2 regions of the Anaerocolumna sp. AGMB13020 genome follow, and region 2 is predicted to be linked to the other one. Evidence: riboswitches for the same ligand, from Rfam matches in the RefSeq annotation. Region 2 holds a riboswitch; the other holds the start of a gene.

Region 1 (7,137 bases), 1.5 Mb from region 2:
ATTCTTTTAATCCTGCCAAGCGCATCAGATCCACTGTTGCTTCTGTGTGACCGCCCCGCTCCAATACCCCGTTACCTTTAGCAAGTAAGGGAAACATATGTCCGGGTCTGCGGAAATCCTCTGGTTTTGCATTTTCCTCAATACACTTCATAGCGGTGAGGGAACGTTCTGCTGCGGAAATTCCCGTAAGGGTGTTAACATAATCCACTGATACGGTAAAGGCAGTATGATGGTTGTCGTTATTTGCTTCAACCATCTGCGGGAATTCTAATTTCTTGCATAGTGCTTCACTCATGGGCATGCAGATAAGCCCTTTTCCGTAGGTGGCCATGAAATTAATATTATCTGTAGTAGCAAATTCGGCGGAACAGATAAAGTCTCCTTCATTTTCCCGGTCTTCCTTGTCGGTAACAAGTATTATTTTACCTTTGCGAAGAGCTTCAAGAGCATCTTCAATCGTGTTATACTGAAACATATTTACCTCCATTTCACATTGCCTGTTCGCAATGAAAAGCCATAAAAAAAGCTGCCTTTAAAAGCCATATTTGTTTAAAAACTCTCCTGTGATACTCCTGTGGTTATACTGGAGAGGAGCATTTAACATTAGCTTTTCAAGGTATTTTCCTACAAGGTCGTTTTCCAGATTCACAGTATCTCCAACTTTTTTGCGAGAAAGAATTGTAGAACCTGCAGTGTGCGGTATGACAGACAATTGAAATTCCGCTGTGTTAACCGTCACTACCGTCAAACTGATGCCATCTACTGCGACAGAGCCCTTTTCAACGATGTACCGCAGAAGGTGATGTTGAGCAGATATAGTAAACAAAAGAGCATTTTTGTCTTTTCTTATTGCTTTAATGGTTCCCATACCATCAATATGCCCGGAGACCATATGTCCTCCGAAACGTCCCTTTGCTGGCATTGCCCGTTCCAGATTTACCATAGAGCCTGGCTTCAAACTTCCAAGATTAGAACAATGGAGGGTTTCAGGCATCACGTCCGCTTTAAAAGTATTTTTGCCAATGTTAGAAGCTGTAAGACATACACCATTTACAGAAATACTGTCTCCAATGTGAAGATCTTCAAAGATGATTTTACCCTCTATAATGAGGTTAAAAGACTCAGAACTTCGCCGCAGTTCCACTAGCATACCAATTTCTTCAATGATTCCGGTAAACATACTGAACCTCACTTTCAATGAGAATATCCTCCTCCAGGCAGGTAATAGAAGTATTCGCTAAAGAATAAGCCTGGGAAGGGCTGGCCATACCGATTCCTGAGACAGGTGATTTTCCATTTGTACCTCCTAAGAGTTTCGGAGCAATATAAGTCTGTACCTTATTGACGATGTTACTCTGTAAGGCTGACCAGTTAAGGAGGCCGCCGCCTTCTAGCAAAATACTGTCAATCTCTTTTGCACCTAGTAGCTCCATAAGTTCGTTTAGATCCAAATGACCCTGTTTTCTGGAAACGGTAAGAAGGGTGCAGCCAGCATCGATATAAGCTTTCTGCTTCTCCTTATCTGTACAGGCGGTAGCAAGGAGGGTAGGGACTTCTTTAGCGGTTTTTACAATTTGTGACTGAGTGGGTGTTCTTAAATTGGTATCGCAGATGATTCTTGTAGGATTTCTGCCTTGGGGTAAGCGGCAGGTAAGCAAAGGGTCATCTGCTATAACCGTACCCACACCTGCCATGACAGCCTGGTATCGGCGGCGGTCCTCGTGTACCCTAAGACGTGCAGCTTCCCCTGTAATCCACTTGGATTTACCTGTGTAGGCCGCGGTTTTACCATCCATGGTCATTGCATATTTCATTACCACATATGGTTTTTTTGTTCGTATGTAATGAAAGAAAACTTCATTAAGCCGGTCACACTCAGTTTGTAAAATACCCTCCAGACACTCGACACCCTGGCTGCGAAGCAGTTCAATTCCTTTCCCGGAAACCAAAGGATTAGGATCTCTGCTGCCAATCACCACTTTTTTAATGCCACTTTGTAAGATAGCATCCGTACAGGGAGGTGTCTTACCATAATGGCAGCAAGGTTCCAGAGTTACATACAGCGTGGAGCCAACTGGTGACTGGGTACAGCTAGCCAGTGCATTTCGTTCTCCATGGAGACCACCGTATGTTTCGTGATAGCCTTGACCAATAATCTGTCCCTCCTTAACGATAACAGCACCGACCATAGGGTTTGGATTTACGAAACCTTTGCCTTTTTCTGCAAGCTGTAATGCACAAAGCATATATTCTTTGTCATCCATAGAATACCTCCAAATAAGAAAAATGCCTTGAACACAAAATTCAAGGCATTTTCCAGCAAACTTCTATCTGACCTTGCAATTATTACAATAAAAAAGCTCTGAAATGAGAAAATTCATTTCAGAGCTGCAATGTCAATTTAGCACAATATAATGTGCAGATACTGCTGCATCTTCTTTCATCCAGACTTTACTGTCGGCTTCGGAATTACACCGAATCATGCCTTACGGCTCGTGGGCTTTACCACCGGTAGGGAATTACACCCTGCCCTGAAGATTGTATTCAATTGCACTTATAGTAATACGAAATTAAATAATTGTCAATAGTCAGATTTGAGGGTCTGCTATTTCACAGTAAATAAATTGGAATTTTTTGTTACATAATTACCCTTCTTATCTGTGAATCTTACATAGACTCTGCCATTAAAACCTTTTTTTATTGTAACCGAATTTCCATTAATCCATTTTCCTTTTTGTCCGTTATCCTCTAGCATGTACTGAATGGATTCTATACCGCTGGCTCCAAAATCAGCACTAAAATTCAAGAGCACAGGAGCCTTTACCGTAGTATATCCACTCTTTGAACCCCAATTTACAAATTGGATGTCTTTTGCCTTGGAGGTAATCATTGTATTAATGGGTTGCTTTGAAACATAACTGAATCCGGTGGTTTTCTTGGTTGTTACATTACCGGCGCCATCAGTAAATCTTACATATACAGTTCCTATGTAATCTTTCTTGATGGTTAAAGTATTTCCATTTGTCCAGGATTGTTCCGGGTTAAATTCCGTTCCTCTTGGGACCAGCATATATTCTGTCTTGCCATAGTCACTGATACCGAAATCTGCGTTAAATTGCAGTGTTACTGGACCGGAAGCTTTCTTAGAATAAGAATCCGTCGCAGATATATCCAAAAGATTGATTCCTGAAACATTAGATACTACGTTGCAGTTTTCAGGAGGTGTTGCGTCCAGAGTAAATCCCTGTGTTTTACGAATTATTGTATTACCAAGCTTGTTTACAAATTTTACATAGATGCAACCCATAAAATCTTCATTTAGAATCAGCTCATTTTTACTTAATTGAGCCCATTCTACATTGTCCACATCATTAAAAAGCTCTGCTGGTGCTAAAGCATACTCAATCTTTTCCAAGGAACTTACTCCATAATCTGCATTGAATACGATTGGTAAGGTTCCGCCTAATAGTAATTCATAATCTTCATCATCATATTCATTTTGCATTGTAAGGCTGTTCCCTGGGATTGAAGCACTTGGATTGGATAAGTTCTTTGTCTCTGCGGTGTTACTTTTGATGCTTTTTCCGGTTAAAATATCAATGGTATCACCTGCATAAGAATAGGGTATTTTATCTGCTACTATTTCTTTTCCGTCACTTACCATAGTGATGGTGCCTGAGATATCTGTGCGATAGATATCTGTATTCTCTAATTTCTTTAAAGTGGTGATCCTTGGAAATCTTGCCGGTGCATTTTCATCACAGGATATCACAGAAATAGAAGGATCTACTGCATTTAAAAATTCCTGAGTGGTCGATGTCAACGCACTATGATGTGCCACCTTTAATACATCTGATTTTAGATCATATCCTTTATCAAGCATTTCTTTCTCGGATATACTTTCTGCATCACCGGTAAACAGAAAGGAGTTCTCACCATTCACCACCTTAACGACAATGGAATTGTCATTGTAGCTTTCATAACCACTTCCATTAGGAGCCATAAAGGTTACAGTAGCTGACCCAAGATGAAAAGAGGCTCCCATAACAGGTGTAATCGTCTTAATTTTCTTGTTCTTGACAGCATCAATAAAATTATTGTAAGAAGTGTCTGGAAAAGAGGTATTGGTCATAATTAAATTACCTACCTCGAAATTCTTAATTACATCAATCAGACCGCCGATATGGTCTTCATGTTGATGAGTAGCTAATATGTAGTCAATCTTTTTGATTTTCTTGGATTTTAGAAAATTAGTTACGGTAGGTCCCGCTGCTGTAGGCCCTCCGTCAATTAACATGTACATTCCGTTGCTTTCAAGTAATGCTCCGTCACCTTGTCCTACATTAATAAAGGATACTGTTAAATTATCTATATCCATTGCACTTACGGTTATGTTTCTCAGCATCGAAAAAATAAGTGTAAGGCATAGGAAAAGGCAACCGAATAACTTAAAAGAGTCAATTTTTTGCTTGTTCTTCTGTCTTTTTTGTATCATACTTCTACCTTTCTCTGACTGCGTTAACCTTTATCCTTTTAAAGCACAAAAATAAGCATACCCTTATTTAAGCTTTAAAATATAATAATAATAGATATATTATGGAATGTAAAGTGCAGAAAGGTAAATTGTCGAAATAGAGTCTATCCAAAAAATAAAGAAAGTATGGATTTCATTGTATTTCGCCAAATCCAGAAATACGCATTTTAATGAAAGCAGTATCATATAAATAGTCTTACATATTACCTTTTCTACATCGGATAGATAAATTATTGATATTTTTCTATAAATCAGTCATAAAAAGGTAAGCTGCCGAATAAATATAAAGTTAAATAATACCAAAGCTTGTCTTACAAATTACTACAGAGATTTTTTGTAATATTTAAGGGGGTCTTAAAGACAGCTGCCAGGTAGTAGAAAGGGGGGGCACATGATTAGCAGCAGCTATTTTTAATGATAAAGATGAGTAAAAGGAGGTAGTAAAAATGATTAAGGGAAAAGCAAGAAAAATCGTTACCATGTTATTATTTTTTATCATGACCTTTAATTCGGTAACAGCTCTTGCAGAAAGCAAATATTCTCTTCCGGCAGCTTCCTTAAAAAAGGAACTGCATACCCAGTCCATGGATAAAATAGAGTCTGGGTTCATAGATTCTGCATCGGATGAGGATCTTGTAGAAGCAATCATATACCTGAGCAGTCAGGTAGACAGTATGGGGGTAGCAAAGGGAGCTGGGGAAAAACTGTCATCAGCCTTAACACCGTATAATACGAAGCTTGAAGTAAGAAAAGAAGTAATCGGTGCTTTAAAGGATAATGCAGAAGATACCCAGCAGAAATTGTTAAAATACATAACCCAGGAAGAAAAGAAGAAAACTGTCACAGAGTATAAGCCTTATTACATTGTTAACGCAGTGTATGTAAAGGCCACCAAAAAGGTGATTGAAAACATTTCGTATATGAATGAAGTTGAAAAAATATACGAAAATAAGATTGTTAAATTAGATGAACCGCAGGTAACCGCTGGTGAAATTCAGGCCAATGCTGACGGGGTAGAATGGAATATCGAGCGAATCAGGGCAGATGAAGTTTGGGGTCTTGGAGTAGATGGAACCGGCGTTGTTGTTGGAACCATTGACACAGGAGCTACCTGGACTCATCCTGCCCTGAAATTAAAATGGAGAGGATACAATCCCAGTGATCCTGCAAACCCCACCTCAGCCGGAAACTGGTATGACCCGGTTAACGGAAGTACTTTACCCGTAGATGAAGCCAGTATACCCCATGGTACCCATGTACTTGGTACAATCCTTGGACAGGAACCCGATGGAAGCAATAAGATTGGTGCGGCACCCGGTGCCACCTGGATTACTGCCAAAGCCTTTACCGCGGATGGAGGATATGATGATGATATCCTCTCAGCAGCAGAGTGGATGCTTGCTCCCGGAGGAGATCCGGCAGCAGCACCTGATATCATCAATAATTCCTGGGGTGGTGCTTCCGGTTTGGATGAGTGGTTCAGACCTATGGTAACTGCCTGGAGGGCAGCTGGAATCCTTCCAATATTCTCTTCGGGTAATGAGAGAAATGCAGCAGCACCACCGGCTTCTGTCAGTGCGCCTGCCAATTATCCCGAGAGCTTTGCTGTCGGAGCTTTGGATATTAATAATGTAAGAGGAGATTTTTCTAGAAGAGGCCCTGGCCCATATAACAATGTAAAACCAGATGTAATCGCTCCCGGTGTAAATATACGGTCCTCTGTACCAGGCGGTTATGAAGGCGGCTGGGACGGAACCAGTATGTCTGCTCCGGCAGTGTCCGGAACGGCAGCTTTAATCCTGTCTGCAAATAATTCCCTTTCCATTGAAGACGTGGAAGAGTTGTTAAGGGATACGGCAATTCCTTTAGAAGATGCCGATGACGCCGGAGATCCCAACTATGGCTACGGTTATGGATTAATTGATGCCTTTGAAGCTGTATCAAGAATTGCAGGCGGAACGGGTACCATTGAAGGGAAAGTAACAAGGGAAGGAGAAGACCTTGAAAATCCTGTAATCCTTCACAACCAGGTTATCACAGAGACCTATTCCGGTGCCGGTATCCAGATACAGGCCGATATCTCGGATGATGTATCTGTTATTGATACAGAACTTCTGGTAAAACAAAGCGGAAAATCCTATTGGATTACACTTCCCTTAACCAGGACCTCTGGAAATTATAAAGCAGGAGTATATACCGGTACTATTCCAGATGATCTGGTAGTACAGCCGGGTTTTTCCTATAAGCTAAAGGCCAGGGATTATGACGGAAATACAGTGGCGACAGGTGAGTATACAGTCGAAGTCAAATTCGGTGCAGTTCCTGACAGCTACAGTACGGATTTTGAGAGCTATCCCTCTGGCTGGCTCTTCCAAGGTGACTGGCAATGGGGTGAACCGGCAGCGGGAGTTGGACCGTCGGCCTTAAGCGGTACGAAACTCATAGGAACAAATCTAAAAGGCAATTATTCCAACAGCGGAGACAGTATATTGGTGTCCGTACCCTTGGATCTAAGGGATACTACCCTTAAATTTGCTCAGTTTGAAGTGAATCAGTGGTATGATATCGAAAATAATTTTGATAAGGGTTTTGTATATGTAACC
Region 2 (7,137 bases):
CTCCTCTGTTATTAAGGTAATAATGGCATATCTCTCAAAAGATTTGATTGATTCCTTTATAGGCGGTATAACAAAAGCAACAGTAAGGGGAGGAATTCTCTTTGCGGTATCTGTCCTGATACTTTTGTTTGGCAAATGGCTTATTACAGTACTTACAGTTCGCACCACCGAAAATATGACCGGAAGCTTAAAGGAAGAAGTATATGAAAAGCTTGCCAATACTGACTGGATGGAATATGCCAGGTACCATACAGGCGACATGGCAGCCCGGGTTAACGGAGACACCCAGGTTATTGTAAATGGAATAATCAATGGACTAACCAGAGGGGCAGCTTCCGTAATGGGTCTGGCAGCAGCCTTTCTTGTTCTGATGTCCTTTCACAGAGGTGTGGCTTATTTTTCAGTAATAGTAGGTCCGGTAACCCTAATTCTGGGTGCCTTTGCAGGTTCTCGTTATGTATCCGTTCATGAAGAAGCTCAGAAAGCGGATACCAACTACAGAGCATATCTTCAGGAATGCCTGGAGCATATGCTGATTATTAAGACCTTTGGCAGGGAAGGAGAGAGCAGAGTCAAGCTGCGAGAGCTTCAGGCAGAGAGGAAAAGGCTGGCACTTAAGAGAAATTACACGTCGGCTGTTACTAATACTTTCGTTATGATAGGTTTATGGATAGGATTTCTTGCGGTATTCGGCTGGGGAGCGGCTTATGTGCTGGACAGCGCGCTGACAGTGGGTACAATTACTGCATACATACAGCTTATCTTACAGATTATCCTGCCATTTATTGAACTGGCTTCACTTTTTCCTACGATGTATTCGGCAGCCGGTTCTGCAAAACGAATCATAGAAGTAGAAGGCTTAAGGGAAGATTTAGAGTCCCATCTGGCAGTGGGGCAGCCAGCAGCGGATTCCCATGGCAGGAAGCTGATAAATGGATTTGAAAGCATTGAGCTGAAAGAGCTGACCTTTGCCTATACACCTGAGCAACCAGTGCTAAAGGATATAACCTTTTCACTAATGGCAGGAGATATCCTGGCATTAACCGGTGCATCCGGAGAGGGAAAAACAACTCTGATCTATCTGTTCATGCAACTGCTAAGACCAACCAGCGGCCATATATATATAAAAGACAAAGGAATTAATTATGATCTCGAGAGCTGCTGCATAAGGCAGCTAATATCCTATGTGCCGCAGGGGAATACCTTGTTTTCCGGCACCATTGAAGAGAATTTAAGAATCGGGGACAGTAAGGCAGACAGAGAAGAGCAAAAGGAGATGTTAAAGGCTGCCTGCGCCTGGGAATTTGTATGTGAATTACCGGAAGGCCTTGACACAAACTTAGGAGAACGGGGAGTGGGGCTATCAGAGGGACAAGCTCAAAGAATATCCATTGCGAGAGCGCTTATTCGAAAGAAACCCCTGCTGATTTTAGATGAAGCAACTTCGGCACTTGACATGGACACAGAAAGAGAAGTTATACACAATATCAGCAGCTTGAGACAGGGCAGCTGCATCATTATAACCCACAGGCTTTCAATCCTCCGGTACTGCCGCAGGGTGCTTGAGTTAAAGGGCGGCAGGCTCAGAGAAAGGAGTGCGGAAGAAGTTCTGTCAGAATTTAATGAAATGGCTAACGAAGTTGCAGCCACTGGAGCAGTTTGATGCGTCTTTCATATGATACAGTAAATTTCTTCTTATATACAAAAGGAAGAACAGATAGCTGCCGGAGGTTATAGAACGCCCGATGCAACCAGGCAAAAGGGAGCAGCAAGGGGTACTTTCTTACATACCGGTATTGATAATGTAATTTATCAGGACCAGGAAAGAAAAATCGCAGAAGATGAACCAATCTATCGGTCTGATGCCTTACTGCTTTATTTTGAGGTATATCAGAAGACAAAGCAGAGCTGTTGTTCTTCATATACATTAAAATGTGTCTGGAAGCCTCCCGTTCTTTCGTTCTCTTACCGTAAACACCGGAACGAAGGATATCTTCAATGAAGAGCTGCTGATACAGGAGGCTGTCAGTTGAACGCTCCTTCAGGATAAAAGCCGGAACAGGAAGTTTAAAAAGCTGGTGGCATAGTATAAAGATAGTTATGGCGAACTTTTCCCAGCCATAATCTCTCATTTCTGCCAGGATATCTTCCCAGGCAAAATCATTAAGGTGCGCATTCAGGAACAGCGTAAGATCACAGATCTGTCGGATGCCGATACCGCTGATCATAACATGTTGAATGGTATGAAAGAGTAAATGAAGTATCTGGTCTTCTACTGAGAGAACCAGAACCGGAACTTCACCTACATAATCATAGTGAGCATTGTTCCAGACAGTATCACTAAAATGTTTCTTACTTTCCGAGGCTTCATTGATCGTCAGAATTTCATGGAGTTCTACCTCTGGATGGACGGTATGTAAATATGTAATATGTCTTTCGCTGACTTTTCCTTTGCGATAACCCAGGGAAATAAGCACCTTATGTGCCTTTTGCAGATCAGATGTATGAACCAGCACATCAGCATCCCCCATGGTACGAAGTTCAGGATATGGGTAGTATTCTCTTATTATTAATCCTTTCAGGGCAATAATTGGAATACCTGCTTCCATAAAGGCAGTAAATACCTTCTCCATTTGTGCCATGTGCAGTATTTGAAGAGCAGCTTCTCTTAACACCTCGCATTTATAAGCTTCAAGGAAGGCCGCATCAGGCCGAAATTCTTTCGGAAGTTCCTCAAAGAGTGGATAGATTAACGTGTGAACCTGATGTGCTTTGGCTTCTTCATATAAAGCATGCCAATCGGTTTGTTCAGGAACGGCATCAGGATGTTTGCCATAGATGGCAGACGATAATAATTGAATTAAGACAGCACTGTGTTCCAACATAAATGGAAGTCCTCCCATAGTTAGTTAATGTTAAATATTTACAAAATTATAGCATATCTCAAGGCAGAGGGACAACCAATTAAAGCAGACAAAAAAAGCCTGTATCCTACAGGATCAGAGAATTTATGCAGAAACGAAATAAATTGAGAAACCTTTTAACAGAATGATAGAAGGAAGAGTGAAGAAAATATACCAAAGAAAGGATGCCACACCAGGATTCTTTCACTCTTTATAAAAGTGGCGGTATCGCAGGTTCGCCTGTGATAGGCAGGGAGTGTAACAGATGGAAGAGATAGAACAAAGAAGTAACAGGAAATGGAAAAAGCTGTTACTGCTAATATTGTTTGCCATAGGTTTGCTGGTGTTAAGTATATTTCTTCTGGTACATAGCTATATCAGTAAAATCAATAACAGCAGTTCGCTGAAAGCAAGTACACAGCCGTCAGAAACACAGGTTATGGATCTCGCAGAGGACACGGACAGCACAGAACCAGATTCACCTGCAACTGATATCGAAAATGCAGAAAATGAAATTCGTAAGAATATGGAGGCTAACAGTACAACCATCTTATCAGACAAAAATGTATTTAATATCTTACTGATAGGAACCGATGCCAGGACAAAAGGCGAAAATTCCAGATCGGATGCAATGATACTGGTGTCAATAAATAAAAAGAAGAAAACCATTACAGCTACCTCACTGTTAAGAGATATCTACCTTCAAATCCCCGGCAAGAATAATAACAGGTTAAACGCTGCCTGCGCCTTTGGAGGTCCCCGGCTGTTAATGGATACCATAGAACAGAACTTTAAAGTGGCGGTGGACCGTTATGCCTCTGTGGATTTTTATGTCTTTATGGATATAGTAGATGCAGTTGGCGGAGTTACAATAAACGTAACGGAGGAGGAAATCCCCATAATAAATGATTACATAGCAGAGTTAAATCGTTTGCTGGGAGAAAAGAACGAGGCAGATTATCTGACAGCTCCCGGTGTACTGAAACTAAAGGGTAAACAAGCCTTAGGTTATGCCAGAAACCGTTATATAGGTACGGATTTTGAAAGAACGGCCAGGCAGAGAAGGGTATTGGAACAGGCCTTTGAGAAAGTAAAGAAGTTGAATTTAATGGAACTGAATAAATTACTGAATAAATTGCTTCCTGAGATAACCACGGATTTATCGGAGGGGGATATTTTCTCATTGATACTTTCTCTTCCGAAGTACGCCAGTTATGAGCTGAATCAGTGGAGCATACCGGTGGATAATTCCTATCAATTCATGCGTATACGGGGAATGGAGGTTATAACGCTTGATTTTAACCGTAACATCGAAGCGTTAAGAGACAAAATCTACGATGAGACAGCTTCTGTAACACAAGCCTATGCACCGGAAGAATAAGGGAGCAAGAGGTACACAGGTTGTTCTGCCGCAAGAACAGGCAACTTGATATAGAAAGAGTTTTGATATACCATAATTTATGAAATAAAAGTGACATCCTGCCGAAAATGTAATAGAATAATAGGAAGAAAATGAAAAGGCATATAGGAATGAAGAAAAATAAATTGTGGTTAACCTGGATACCGGCAATGTTGATAATGGTAATGATATTTATGTTTTCCATGGAAAACGGGAATCAATCCTCAGATCTGAGCGGTTCGTTGACGAAGTCCATGGTTGAGGCTGTAATTGATGCGATAGACCTGGAGCTGACACAGGTAAAAGAAGAAAATATTATAGAGCTTATACATACCCCCATAAGAAAGGCAGGACATCTGACAGAATACGCTTTGCTTGGAATTGCAGTAGCCTTCCCCTTATTGCGGAAACATGGGTTGAAAGGAAAGCATCTTTTTATTACAGGACTGTTAATCTGTACTTTTTATGCAGCTACGGATGAATTGCATCAGTTATTTGTTCCCGGAAGAGCCGGTATGGTTACGGATGTAATGATTGACGCAGTAGGGGCAGGGCTAGGAATCCTTCTGTTTCAGGGGATGCACAGCCTGAGATTAGCCTTCAAAAAATCTCAAAAAAATCCTATTGACAAAGTTGAATAATAGGACTATTATAAAGACACAAAAAAATAAGGAAATTCTTCGGGGCAGGGTTAAATTCCCGACCGGCGGTAAAGTCCGCGACCTGATATGCAGTTATACTGGTATCAGTTGATTTGGTGCAATTCCAAAACCGACAGTAAAGTCTGGATGTGAGAAGAAGCTGATTGCAGAATATGCATGATACTATGTATTTAGTGGCCCCGAATATTTATATTCGGGGCCTTATTTTTCTGCTTAAGAAGTTATTACTTCCTTGGAGAACGTGTGAAGAAACGAAGAAATCGTTATTCCGCACCGAACACCAGGAATTTCCTTTCCAAAAGGAGAGATTATTATGAAAATGTCGGAGAACAAAATGATGAGAGGAACCTATCAAAGAAAAAATATGTTTACTACAAAAGCAATGGTAACCGTGAGTTTATTATCGGCATTGTCCTATGTGCTGATGCTTTTGGAGTCTCCTCCCTTTATCGGATTTTTAAGACTGGAATTTAGTGATATCCCCGCATTGCTCGGAGCATTCTGGTTTGGACCGGCAGCTGGCGTGGTAATAGAACTGATAAAGAACCTTATAAAAGCCATAACCGCATCAAAGACTATGGGGATAGGGGAGCTGGCTAACTTTATTGTCAGTGTGGCTTATGTAGTACCTGCCGGGCTTCTGTTCCATAAGCTGAAAGGCAGATATAAATCATTTTTCATGTTTGGAACAGCCACCATAGTAATGACTGTTGTAGGTTTTCTTATGAACTATTTCGTTACTGTACCCATGTATGCCAGAATGTATGGCGGAATAGAGAATATCGTAGCAGCAGCAACTATGATACCTGGAATCAAGGATATGTTTACATTGATACTTCTTGGTATTACACCGTTTAATCTGGTAAAAGGAGTCTTTCTTGGAATAGTGGGTCAACTTACTTATGAAATGTTAAAGAAGAGAATACAGTTCTAAAATATGAAGTTCTTTTGCTGCTGGCTGATGTTAAGATCAGCTGTAAGACATGAAGTAAAGTCCTGTCTGATATTTAAGCACCAGCCTGGGTATACCACATAAAAGATATAATTGCCGGTTTTGTATGCATAGACTGAAACTTTCAGAATGTCTGCAGACCGGCATTTTTTATACACTTATATATTGGTAATTGGTCGCTTATCAAAGAGGTACTGGTTCTGAAACATTGTATTTACTGTGTTTTATATTTTAAGGTTGTAAACATAGATAATCAGCAGTACAATAAAAATATTGACTCATACCTGCAGGTAATTATATGATAGTAGCAAAGTGTGTATAATTAGATATCCAATAGTTTGAGGGCAGCAAACAACCGCAGAAAAAATATAAGGGACTGTGAGAATTTATGATAATAGAGACATATAACAGAGATGAAACCTATAACCTGGGAAAAAAGCTGGGTGAAGAAGCAGGTAAAGGAGAGGTTTATTGTTTATCCGGTGATCTTGGAACGGGAAAAACTGTTTTTACCCAGGGTTTTGCAAGAGGCCTTGGAATACTGGAACCGGTTAACAGCCCAACCTTTACGATCGTTTCTGAATACGAAGAGGGCAGGCTGCCGCTCTATCACTTTGATGTATATCGCATAGAGGATATTGAAGAAATGGAAGAGATAGGTTACGAGGATTATTTCTATGGAGAGGGTGTATGCCTGGTGGAGTGGGCAGAGCTGATTAAGGAATTGCTTCCTGATAATCCTGTCAGAATTAGGATAGAAAAGGATTCGGACAAAGGATTTGATTATCGCAGAATTACCGTGGAAAACCACTGGTAAGACAATTTTTCAATAATCTGATTAGAATGTGTGCCAGCGCACACAGATGGGAGCTGAAATGAAAATATTAGCCTTAGACAGTTCAGGACTTGTTGCTTCCGTAGCAGTAGTTACAGAGGAAAAAGTTCTTGGAGAATTTACAGTAAATAATAAAAAGACACATTCACAGACCTTACTGCCTATGGTGGATGAAGTGATAAAGATAGTAGATATGGAGTTGGAGGAGCTGGATGCCATTGCCGTAGCAGGGGGACCGGGTTCCTTTACCGGACTTCGAATCGGGGCCTCAACCGCCAAAGGGCTGGCGCTTGTATTAGATATACCTATAATCAATGTACCTACGGTGGATGCACTGGCGTATAATTTTTTTGGAACAGATAAGCTTATCTGTCCTATGATGGATG

What was found. Region 2 has a riboswitch for FMN ahead of R2R35_RS10200 (ECF transporter S component). Riboswitches for the same ligand answer to the same signal wherever they lie in the genome.
Region 1: another riboswitch for FMN. It lies ahead of ribD (bifunctional diaminohydroxyphosphoribosylaminopyrimidine deaminase/5-amino-6-(5-phosphoribosylamino)uracil reductase RibD); the one in region 2 lies ahead of R2R35_RS10200 (ECF transporter S component).

The regions. Positions count from the first base shown of each region.
Region 1 is NZ_CP136910.1:1,002,628-1,009,764, reverse strand. Features, by position in the region: gene R2R35_RS04240 (bifunctional 3,4-dihydroxy-2-butanone-4-phosphate synthase/GTP cyclohydrolase II) at 1-475, opposite strand, end outside; gene ribE (riboflavin synthase) at 533-1,192, opposite strand; gene ribD (bifunctional diaminohydroxyphosphoribosylaminopyrimidine deaminase/5-amino-6-(5-phosphoribosylamino)uracil reductase RibD) at 1,161-2,264, opposite strand; FMN riboswitch at 2,429-2,543, opposite strand; gene R2R35_RS04225 (ComEC/Rec2 family competence protein) at 2,606-4,495, opposite strand; gene R2R35_RS04220 (S8 family serine peptidase) at 4,981-7,137, shown strand, end outside.
Region 2 is NZ_CP136910.1:2,543,639-2,550,775, reverse strand. Features, by position in the region: gene R2R35_RS10220 (ABC transporter ATP-binding protein) at 1-1,663, shown strand, start outside; gene R2R35_RS10215 (nucleotidyltransferase domain-containing protein) at 1,632-2,885, opposite strand; gene R2R35_RS10210 (LCP family protein) at 3,169-4,284, shown strand; gene R2R35_RS10205 (VanZ family protein) at 4,434-4,943, shown strand; FMN riboswitch at 4,975-5,106, shown strand; gene R2R35_RS10200 (ECF transporter S component) at 5,278-5,898, shown strand; gene tsaE (tRNA (adenosine(37)-N6)-threonylcarbamoyltransferase complex ATPase subunit type 1 TsaE) at 6,305-6,733, shown strand; gene tsaB (tRNA (adenosine(37)-N6)-threonylcarbamoyltransferase complex dimerization subunit type 1 TsaB) at 6,792-7,137, shown strand, end outside.